One region of the Exiguobacterium sp. U13-1 genome, then DNA from elsewhere that is predicted to be linked to it. Evidence: riboswitches for the same ligand, from Rfam matches in the RefSeq annotation. Region 1 holds a riboswitch; the other holds the start of a gene.
What was found. Region 1 has a riboswitch for thiamine pyrophosphate ahead of thiT (energy-coupled thiamine transporter ThiT). Riboswitches for the same ligand answer to the same signal wherever they lie in the genome.
Positions count from the first base shown of each region.

Region 2: it holds a riboswitch for thiamine pyrophosphate, as region 1 does, so the genes downstream of both, ESP131_RS08555 (thiamine phosphate synthase) here and thiT (energy-coupled thiamine transporter ThiT) in region 1, are expected to answer to the same signal.

Region 1 covers NZ_CP015731.1:2,470,633-2,476,218, reverse strand. The annotation lists gene pknB (Stk1 family PASTA domain-containing Ser/Thr kinase) at 1-1,416, shown strand, start outside; gene rsgA (ribosome small subunit-dependent GTPase A) at 1,442-2,347, shown strand; gene rpe (ribulose-phosphate 3-epimerase) at 2,350-3,006, shown strand; TPP riboswitch at 3,029-3,138, shown strand; gene thiT (energy-coupled thiamine transporter ThiT) at 3,200-3,760, shown strand; gene ESP131_RS12945 (thiamine diphosphokinase) at 3,762-4,364, shown strand; gene ESP131_RS12940 (amino acid permease) at 4,419-5,586, opposite strand, start outside.
Region 2 covers NZ_CP015731.1:1,683,041-1,688,626, forward strand. The annotation lists gene ESP131_RS08540 (MFS transporter) at 1-692, opposite strand, end outside; gene ESP131_RS08545 (OsmC family protein) at 883-1,308, shown strand; gene nagZ (beta-N-acetylhexosaminidase) at 1,305-2,525, shown strand; TPP riboswitch at 2,582-2,684, shown strand; gene ESP131_RS08555 (thiamine phosphate synthase) at 2,767-3,360, shown strand; gene ESP131_RS08560 (FAD-dependent oxidoreductase) at 3,357-4,301, shown strand; gene thiS (sulfur carrier protein ThiS) at 4,298-4,498, shown strand; gene ESP131_RS08570 (thiazole synthase) at 4,501-5,265, shown strand; gene ESP131_RS08575 (ThiF family adenylyltransferase) at 5,262-5,586, shown strand, end outside.

The DNA.
Region 1 (5,586 bases):
CATTACTTTTCACCGGAACAAGCAAAAGGTAAATTTGCGGATGAGAAGTCGGATATCTATTCACTTGGTGCTGTCTTATACGAACTTGTTACAGGACAAGTGCCGTTCGAAGGGGATTCACCGGTCGCGATTGCGCTGAAGCATCTGCAAGATACACCGCGTCGCCCATCCGTCTTGAATCCGAAAGTGCCACAAGCGCTTGAGAACTGTATCATGCAGGCGCTCGCGAAAGCACCGCATGACCGCCAACAGTCCGTCGCAGCCTTTAAGGCAGATATGGTGACGGCGTTGTCTGACGAACGGGCAAGTGAAGGCATTCGAGGTGCAGAAGAGGATGAGATGGAAAAGACGATGGTCTTGTCACCCGTCCAAGTGCCAGAAGAATCAAAAGCGGAACCAGAATCACCCGCCGTCACGACTGTTCAACCGAAAACACCGGAAAAGAAAAAGAAAAAACGCTGGTGGATCGTTCTCTTATTGCTCGTTTTACTCGGTGGAGCGGCTACGACGTTTGCGATGTGGCCGGATCCAACGGTCACCGTACCATCTGTCGTCAAGACAGATGGAGACGATGCGGAAACGAAGCTTGAGAAACTTGGATTCGTCGTCGAGACGACAGAACGAAATAGCGATACAGTCGATGAAGGCGATGTCATTAGTCAGACACCGCGTGAAAATGCACAAGTCAAAAAGGGTTCGACGGTCAACTTGGTCGTCTCTACAGGTAGTGCTCCGGTCGAAGTACCAGATGTGACAGATGACGCTGAAAAAGAGGCGATTGCAACATTAAAAGAGGCTGGATTCGCAAAAGTCGAGGTCGAACGTGAAAAGTCGGATGAAATTGCGCGAGGTAATGTTATCCGGCAATCGATCTCTGCTGGAACGGAAGTGATTGCAAAAGAACAGACGATTACGATCACTGTCTCGGAAGGAACGTCATCCTTTGAATTGAAAGACTTGACGAACTTATCGAGTGATGAAGCGAAAGCGTATCTCGATGAAATGGGTCTCGACGGTACGTTTGAACAAGAATTCTCGAGTGATGTCAAGCTCGATCAAGTCATCCGTCAATTCCCACAAGCAGGGGCACAAGTCGAACCAAACGACTCTGTGACCGTCTTCATCTCAAAAGGTGAGGAAGAAAAAACGGTGACGGCAACGTTCCCTGAAAAGGTCGTCTATGATGCGGTCAGCGAGAACGAGGACGAGGAACCACCGAAACAAGTCATACGGATTGAGACGGAAGACGCGAAAGGGAAGCGGACCGTCATCGAGGAATCGATTGATCAAGATGAGACATTCGACGTGCCGGTGACGATTGATCCAGGAGAAGAAGGAAAAATTACGATCTATAAAGACGATACGGTGTATCGTTCAAAAACCATCACGTACAATCAAGCAAAAGACGCACAATGAATGTGATGAAAAAGGAGTGCATAGGATGACGGAACAACGCATCGAAGAGAATCGAGAAGGAACGATCATACGTCTGCAGGGTGGCTTTTATGATGTCATGACACCAGAAGGAGAGGTCCGTTCACGGGCAAGAGGGAATTTCCGAAAACGCGGCATCAGTCCAGTCGTCGGAGACGAGGTCGTTCTTCATATCGAAAGTGAGACAGGATATATTCTCGAAGTGAAGGAGCGGGACAACTTTTTAGTACGCCCTCCAGTCGCGAATATCGACCAGGCATTGCTCGTCGTCTCGGCGGCAGAACCTGATTTTTCAGCGCACTTGCTCGACCGATTTCTCGTTTTGATCGAAGCGAAGGAAATTCAACCCGTCATCCTATTGACGAAGATGGATTTGCTGGACGATGTCAAAGGACCGGCTGTCCGAGAGGCGATTGCCGCTTACCGGAAGATTGGGTATACGGTCATCGAGACATCAAGTGAGACGTTGGCAGGTATTGAGCAAGTCCGTCCGTTACTTGCTGGAAAAACAAGCGTTCTCGCCGGACAATCCGGTGTCGGGAAAAGTTCATTGCTCAATGCACTGGAGCCCTCTCTTGATTTAGAAACAAGTGCCATCTCGAAATCACTCGGACGCGGACGTCATACGACTCGCCACGTCACATTGATGCCGCTTGCCGAAGGATTGATTGCCGATACGCCAGGTTTCTCGAACCTCGATTTTCCGTATGATATGGAAATCGAGGATGTACGGTGGAGTTTCCCTGAATTCGTGGCTGTACAAGATGATTGCAAATACCGAGGTTGCTTGCATTTGAATGAACCCGGTTGTGCCGTCAAGGAAGCCGTCGAAGCCCAAGAAATCATGTCCTCTCGTTATGAGAACTATGGTATGTTTATAGACGAAATCAAGAATCGAGCCCGGAGGTATTAAAGATGATTAAAATTGCACCATCTATTTTATCAGCAGATTTTGCGAATCTCGAACGCGATGTTAAAGCAGTCGAAGCAGCAGGCGCGGACTATATCCATTTTGATGTCATGGACGGTCAGTTCGTACCGAACATCTCATTTGGATTACCTGTGCTTAGCAGCTTACGTCAAAAGACGGATATGATTCTCGATGTCCATTTGATGATCGACCAGCCAGAACGTTTCGTCGAGGATTTCGTCAAAGCAGGGGCGGACATCGTGACGTTCCACGTCGAAGCGACGAATCATGTCCATCGTGTCTTGCAACAAATCAAAGCAGCGGGCGCAAAGGCAGGGGTCGTCTTGAATCCCCATACGCCATTATCAACGATTGAACACGTCCTTGAGGATGTCGATATGGTTTTATTGATGACGGTCAATCCGGGCTTCGGTGGACAAGCCTTTATCGAGCGTGTCATGCCGAAACTTGCAGCACTCGCGCAAATGAAAGCAGATCGTGGTCTGACATTTGAAATCGAGATTGACGGTGGCGTCAATCCGGAAACGGCAAAGCTTTGCATCGATAACGGTGCGAACGTTCTCGTCGCAGGATCAGCAATCTACAATGCACCAGATTATGCGGAAGCGATCACTAGCATTCGTCAAGGGGCTGCCGTATAATAAGAACGAGAAAACGAAATATGATGACCGCAAGGGGTGTCGCTTGAAAAGCGGCTGAGAGGAGTCTTTTAGACTTTAACCCTTCGAACCTGTTCCGTTCAAACGGACGTAGGGATGTGGCGCACGCAGGCAGTACGGCGTTCGTCGTACTGCCTTTTTGCGTCCTCTCGTACAATGAAGGAGGAAAAACAGCATGAAACGGTTACAAATGATGATGGAAATTGCCATCTTCGCCAGTCTCGGAGTCGTCTTTGATTTACTGATTCCATTCAAAATGCCACAAGGAGGCTCAATCAGCTTAGCGATGCTACCGATCTTCGTCATGGCATTTCGCCACGGTGTCGTCGGAGGGGTCGTCACGGGAGCGCTTGTCGGTACGATTCAATTGATGTTCGCTCCACAAGTTTTGACGATCGTTCAACCGATGCTTGACTATACGATTGCGTATGGTGTCGTCGGATTAAGTGGTCTGTTCGCGCGTCAAGTCAGACTAGCCGCGCGCAATGGACAAAAGAAAAGCTTGATGGCGTTCGTTCTCCTTGCGACGTTATTAGGCGCAGGACTCCGTTATATCTGTCATGTCATCAGTGGAATCGTCTTTTTTGCCGAGTATGCAAAAGGTCCAGTCGTGGAGTACTCTTTTGTCTATAACGCAACGTATATGGTTCCTTCGTACATCTTATGTGGAATCGTAGCAGGAATTCTATTTACGACTGCGCCACGCTTACTCCGTTATTCGGCACGAGGCGTCTGAGATGCGGGCGATTCTCGTCTGTGCCGGTCCGCGAGAAGAAGCGCCGGATTTACGGACGTTTTGTCAGCCAGGTGACTTTATCGTCGGTGTCGACGGTGGTGTTCAGACGATTGAATCGTTTGGGCTGACATGCGACCTGACGATTGGTGATTTTGATTCGCTTGGTTATGTACCAGAAGGGGCAATCGTTCATCCGGCCGAGAAAGATGAAACGGATCTCGAACTGGCACTTCGTACAGTCTCAGAGAAGAAACAGTTTGAGGATACCTTCATTATCGGGGCGACAGGTGGGCGGCTCGACATGACCGTCCAAAATGTCTATTTGTTGAAGCGATACCCAGAGGCACGACTCGTGACGAAACGAGAAGAGGTACGATACTTGGCTGAGGGAACGTATGCAGTCGAAGCAGGGAGCTATCATTATCTTTCGTTCATTCCACTCGTACCATCGACTTTAAGCTTATCCGGAGTCAAATATCCACTTGATGCACATCCAGTACCGGTCGGAGGTTCCTTGACCGTCAGTAATGAATGGTGTGCGTCAGAAGCGAAGGTAGAGCTCCATCAAGGAGAACTATTGATGATGCGGACGCTTAAGGAATAGCACAATCATAGGAAAGAGGCCGTGGATGACTCCGCGGCCTCTTTTTAGATGAAATTATTCTTCGAGTTGAGAAGGGGCGACACGGATGTCGCTTTGAGCGGATAGATGTTTTCCTTTGACGAAGAGATGATAACTTCCCCACATGACAAGGAAGAAAGGAACACCGATGTATAGAGCGATTCGTTGATCCGCTTGAAACGCAAGACTGACGAGGACGACGACGTTAAGTGTCAACGAAATCAGTGGTAACACCGGATAGAGTGGTGTCTTGAATTTCAGTTCGGATACATCGTGTCCGTTTCGGACGAACTGACGACGAAATGCAAGCTGAGAAGCAGAGATTGAAATCCAGCCGACTTGAGCCCCGAGTCCGGCTAAGGACAAGAGCCAAATGAAGACGGTATCTTCTGCGAAAAATGCGGTCAGAAGCGATAACATCGCGAACATCATCGTAAAGAGCAACGCCCGCATCGGCACACCATGTGCATTGACGTAAGATAATTTCTTTGAAATCATCCCTTCTTGCGCCATTGCCCATAACATCCGAGTCGCCGCATATAATCCGGAGTTTCCGACGGACAATAGTGCCGTCAAGACGACGATGTTCATCAAATCAGCAGCGTACGGAATACCGATCGCATCAAAGACCATGATGAACGGACTGCTGACTCCGCCAGCTGTTTCATACGGAATTAATGCACCAACGATCGTAATCGATAAGACGAAGAAGATGAACGTCCGCCAGACTGTATTGCGGATGGCTTTTGGAATCGATTTTTCTGGCGTGTCGGACTCCCCAGCCGCAACACCGATCAATTCCGTTCCTTGGAAGGCGAAGTTGACAGCAATCATCGTCGTCAAGACGCCAAGAATCCCGTTTGGAAACCAACCGCTTGCCGTAAAGTTCGCGAATAACGAGGTTGGACGATCTGCTTCCATCGGTAACCAGCCGAACCAAGCAGCGCCACCTAGAATGATGAAGAAAAGGATCGCGAGGACCTTCAAACTCGAGAACCAGAATTCGGCTTCACCGAATGCTTTGGCTGAGACGGCATTCAGACCGAACAGTAAGACCGTAAAGACGGTACACCAGACGACGACGGGTACATTCGGAAACCAGCGGTCCATCAAACTGCCAGCTGCCGTGATTTCGAGTGCGACCGTCACGGCCCAGCCGAGCCAATAAATCCAACCGACGGCAAAGCCAATTCCTGGTCCAATG
Region 2 (5,586 bases), 790 kb from region 1:
TACGTGTAGACGACGTAGGTTGCCCCAAACCCAAATGACGGAATGAAGAAGGCGATCAGGATCCGTGGGTTGGCGAGCAATCCGAGCTGTTCCTTAATCGAACCAGAACCCGTCGATTGCTGGACCGGAACGATCTTTAAAACAGCGAGGAACGCGATTATTCCCATGACCGTCGTCAGCCAGAACGTGGCTTCGAAGCCAGCGTGTTGCCCGATGAACGTACCAATCGGAACACCTAAAACGTTCGCAAGTGTAAAACCACCGAAAATGAACGAGACGGCAACACCGCGCTTCGCGACAGGTACACCGTCACTTGCGACGACCATTGCGAGTGAGATCAAGACACCAGTCAGGATGGCTGTCAGAATGCGGGTTGCGAGCAATACTTCGTAACTTGGTGCAAAACTACTGGCAAGATTCAATAGTATCCAAGCAAGTAAGAGACGTAGGATCAGGCGACGCCGTTCCAGATGACCGGTCATCGACATGACGATCGGCGTACCAATCGCAAAGGAAATGGCAAAGGCCGAGACGAGCGTACCGGCTGTTGCGATCGTGATATCAAGGGCTGAGGAGATTTCAGCGAGGATCCCGACGATGACGAATTCGCTTGTTCCGAGAACGAATGTCAGGAGCGACAACGTAGCAATCAAGAGCCAATCGCGTCGACTTAAACGAGTAGTAGGTGACATGGATGATTCCTCAATTCTAGCGCTTGCGCGCGAAACTATGAGTAACAGGATAGCATGAAACGATTTCGTCGGGTATCGCAAAGCGAGATTTCGGGAAAAGAACCATTATTCGAAATAGCGTGTGAATTTCCAGGCTTGCTATTTTTTGCGTATACTACAGAAGAAGACTAATTATAAAGGAGTGGAAACGATGCAAGCGACAGTGACATGGAACAAACAGATGGGGTTTAGTGGACAGACGGAATCAGGGCATCATCTTGCGATGGACGCAGCACCCGAAAACGGTGGTGAAAACCAAGCACCACGACCGACCGAACTCTTGCTACATGCCGTTGCCGGCTGTACTGGAATTGATATCGTCTCGATTTTAGAGAAGATGCGCTTGACGATCACCCATTTCGAAATGGATATCGAAGGAGAACGGGCAGAGGATCATCCGCGACGTTTTACGTCGATCTCGATTCATTACCGGCTTGAAGGTGATCTCCCGGAAGATAAGGTCCGTCGTGCCATCTCGTTATCAAAGGATAAATATTGTTCGGTCTCGCAATCCCTGAATGCTGAGATTTCTGTCTATTATTCGATCAATGGTGTGCGGAGCGAGGATCCTTTGTGAAGAAAGTCGTACTGATCGGTTGCCTGTTGCTTGCAGGGTGTGCACAGGAGACGACGGAACCAACGAAACCATCACAATCAGAAACGAAGCAACCGACAGAAGAAAAGAAACCGAAACCTGAACCGACGAAAGAAGATCGACAACAAGCACAACTAAAGCAACAATTAAAAACGATGTCGACGTCAGAAAAGATCGATCAACTGCTCTACATCGGAGTCGCCGGCACGGAACTTTCAGCAGATGACCGGAAACTGTTAAAGACGCATGCGATTGGTGGGGTCTTACTGCTTGGCGGAAACATCACGTCGGAAGAGCAACTCTTGACGTTCACGCGTGCGATTCAAGAGACGAACCAAAAACCGTATGCGTTCGTCGGGATTGATGAAGAAGGCGGACGCGTCAGCCGGGTACCGGATCAACGATTACGTCTACCGACGAGTCAACGGATGGCGCAAGGAGCAGATGATGCGAAAATGGAAGACGTCGGACGTACGCTCGGACATTTGTCACGTTTTTATGGCTTCAACATGGACTTCGCGCCGGTCCTTGACGTCAACAGTAATCCGAACAATCCGATCATCGGCGACCGTGCGTTAAGTGCTGATCCGAATACTGTCGCGACGCTTGGTACGGCCCTGATGCACGGGATGCAGGAGACGGGAACGATTCCAGTCGTCAAACATTTTCCCGGTCACGGCAATACGAGTGTCGATTCCCATGTCGGGCTACCGAAAGTGACGGCATCAAAGGAAGAATTGAAGCGGACGGAACTGTTACCGTTCCAAGAAGCGATTCAAGAGGGCGCCGAGATGGTGATGGTCGCCCATATTCTCTATCCCGCATATGACGATACGAATCCGTCCTCGCTCTCAAAGCCGATCTTGACTGACCTCTTGCGTCAGCAACTCGGATTCAACGGTGTCATCATCACAGATGATCTCGTCATGGGGGCGATCACGAAACAATATGGTCTCGCGGAAGCGGCACGTCAGTCGCTCGTCAACGGAGCTGATATGGCGATGTTTTCAGAGGCAGGTGCTTACACAAAGGTTCATGCTGAAGTGATGCAAGCCGTCAAAGAAAAGACGCTGACGCCGGAGATGCTCGATGGCAAAGTGATACGCATCCTGAAGCTAAAGCAGACGTATGCCGACAGCCAAGAGCAACAGCGACCAACGAAATCGGAACTGATTCAGCAAGTGGAAGCGCTCAACTAGGACTAGCGAAGCAAAGCGACTCATGCTAGACTAATGGGGCAAGCCAATTAAACACGAAAAGACACTAGGGGAGTCTCCCAGCAGACTGAGACGGAAGTATCCGGACCCTTTGAACCTGATCTAGTTCGTACTAGCGGAGGGAAGTGGCTCGAAACCTTAGATATCCTTAGCGCTTCAGCGTATTTTCGGACCACTCCCTTCAACATCGGGAGTGGTCCTTTTTCGTATGGAAAGGAAGGACATGATGCGTTTACATCTCATTTCGACGGGCTCCATCCATCCGATTGACGAACTAAAGACCTTTCAATCCCTTCAACCTTATACGGATCAGCTGCATCTACGAGAACCGAACTTATCAGCGGCAGAATTACTGGATCTGATTGAAGCGCTCCTTGCGCACGGTTATTCGCCGGATCAGTTAACCGTTCATGATCGGGTCGATGTCGCCCATGTCACTGGCATCGGTGTGCAATTGACGCGACGGTCCTTGCGTGTCCGTGATGTCCGACGTCATTTTCCGAATCTCGTTATCGGGAAATCGGTCCATTCATTAGCAGAGGCACTGGCAGCTGAAGCGGAAGGAGCCGACCGACTGCTGTACGGTCATATTTATCCGACAGCGTCGAAGCCGGACGTGCCACCACGAGGTATTGACGCCTTGAAGCAAGTCGTCACCTTCACGACGAAACCAGTCATTGCGATCGGTGGGATTACACCAGAACGCATGCCTGAAATCGCAGCGACCGGTGTAACCGGAATCGCCGTCTTATCGGGTATTCTCGGTCAATCGGATCCACTCGCCGCCGTCAAGCATTATCAGGGGGTACGGGTATGACGAATCACATCATCATCGGCGGTGGAGTCATCGGTTTGACGCTTGCTTACGGTCTCGCCTGTCAGAATGAATCCGTCGTCGTCTTAGAACGCGGAGCAGGTGGACAAGGAACGAGTCGCGCGGCTGCCGGAATGCTTGCGACGGACATCGAGCTGAGAGAGGAATTGCATGCACTTGCCGCGCGAAGTCGACGTCTGTATCCGTTGCTTGCACGTCGTCTCGAGCGAGAGACAGGCATCGACTGTGGATACCGGGAACAACCATTTTTGTTAAAGCGTAAAGGACGCGAGCATCTGTTTCCAGCTGTCGGTCAAATCGATCCACGACGACTGACGACTGCATTGATGTATGCCTTACACGCACGTGGCATATCGATTGAAGAACAGGTGGAAGTCACACGCATCGAAGAGAGCGATGACTTCGTCAGGATCGAGTCGAACGCGGGAACGTGGACCGGACGAACGGTGACGGTTGCTGCCGGACGGGGTTCGCAAGCCTTGCTCGATACAGCCGGCATTTCGATTGCGACATATGGGGTCAAAGGGGAATGTCTCGCAGTTCGTCTCGCGGGTCAGCCGTTACGCTCGATCCTGTTTGACGACGCCGTCTACCTCGTTCCGAAAGCAGACGGTCGGATTTTGATCGGTGCGACCGAACTGCCGCACGACGAGACGGTCGGTGTCAGTGTCGCAGGGGTCACGTCATTGCTTCAAGCAGCAGAACGACTGTATCCACCGATTCGTGACGCGGTCATCGAAGAAGTCTGGTCCGGTGTACGACCACAAACGGCGTCCGGCTTGCCATATATCGGAGTCGCCGATTCATCCCGTCGGATCTTCCTAGCGACGGGGCATCATCGGCATGGCATATTACTCGCACCGGCGACAGCGGAAGTCTTGGTAAATACATTACGGTTGATTCAGAAGGAGGAAGTCCGATGAACATTACGATTAACGGCAATGACCACACGATCGATCAGATTGAAACGATCGAGGACATGCTCACGCAACTTGGCTTAGGGGAAAAGTTCGTCATCGTCGAACAGAATCGACAAATCATCGATCGCGTGGCGTATGGTCAGACGGTCGTTCGGGACAATGACACATTTGAAATCGTTCATTTCGTAGGAGGAGGATAAATATGCTGAAAATTGGAGAAAAGACATTTGAATCACGCTTGTTACTCGGAACAGGGAAATATACGGATGCTACCGTACAGCAAGAAGCAATCGATGCGTCTGCTTCACAAATCTTGACATTCGCCGTCCGTCGGCTCGATATCTTCGACAAACAACAAGCGAATTTCTTGGAGTCGCTTGATTTAGCGAAGTACGATTTACTGCCGAACACGGCAGGTGCGAAGACGGCGGAAGAAGCTGTTCGGCTTGCGAAGCTTGCGCGGGCATCCGGTATGTGTGACATGGTCAAGGTTGAAGTGATCGGTTGCGACAAGACGTTACTACCTGATCCGATCGAGACGTTACGGGCTTCTGAAGAATTACTCAAAGAAGGTTTCATCGTCTTACCGTATACGTCGGACGATGTCGTCCTTGCACGGCGACTCGAAGAACTCGGTTGTCACGCCATCATGCCGGCAGCGTCACCGATCGGTTCCGGGCAAGGCATTCTCAACCCACTTCATCTACGATTCATCATCGAACAAACGACGGTCCCGGTCATCGTCGACGCCGGGATCGGCTCACCGACCGACGTCGCCTATGCGATGGAACTAGGAGCGGATGGTGTCTTATTGAACTCCGCTGTCGCCCATGCTCAAGATCCGGTCAAGATGGCGCACGCCATGCGACTAGCTGTCGAAGCAGGGCGCTTCGGATACGAAGCGGGACGTATCGAGAAGAAACAGTATGCGATCGCGAGTAGTCCAACGAGTGGATTGATTCGATGAACCGTTACTCACGGCAAACTCGATTTCAACCGATCGGGGAAGCGGGACAAGCACGCTTGGCATCAGCGAAGATACTGATCATCGGCATGGGAGCGCTCGGAACGGCGTCGGCAGAGCAACTCGTCCGCGCCGGTGTCGGTGTCGTCCGAATCGTCGACCGCGACTATGTCGAGTGGAGTAATCTACAACGACAACAGCTTTATACCGAGGAAGATGCGCGTCACATCGTGCCAAAAGCGATTGCCGCAAAAGCACGGCTTGAAGCGATCAATTCGACGGTGACGATCGAAGCGTATGTATTAGACGTCGACCGGGCAGCGC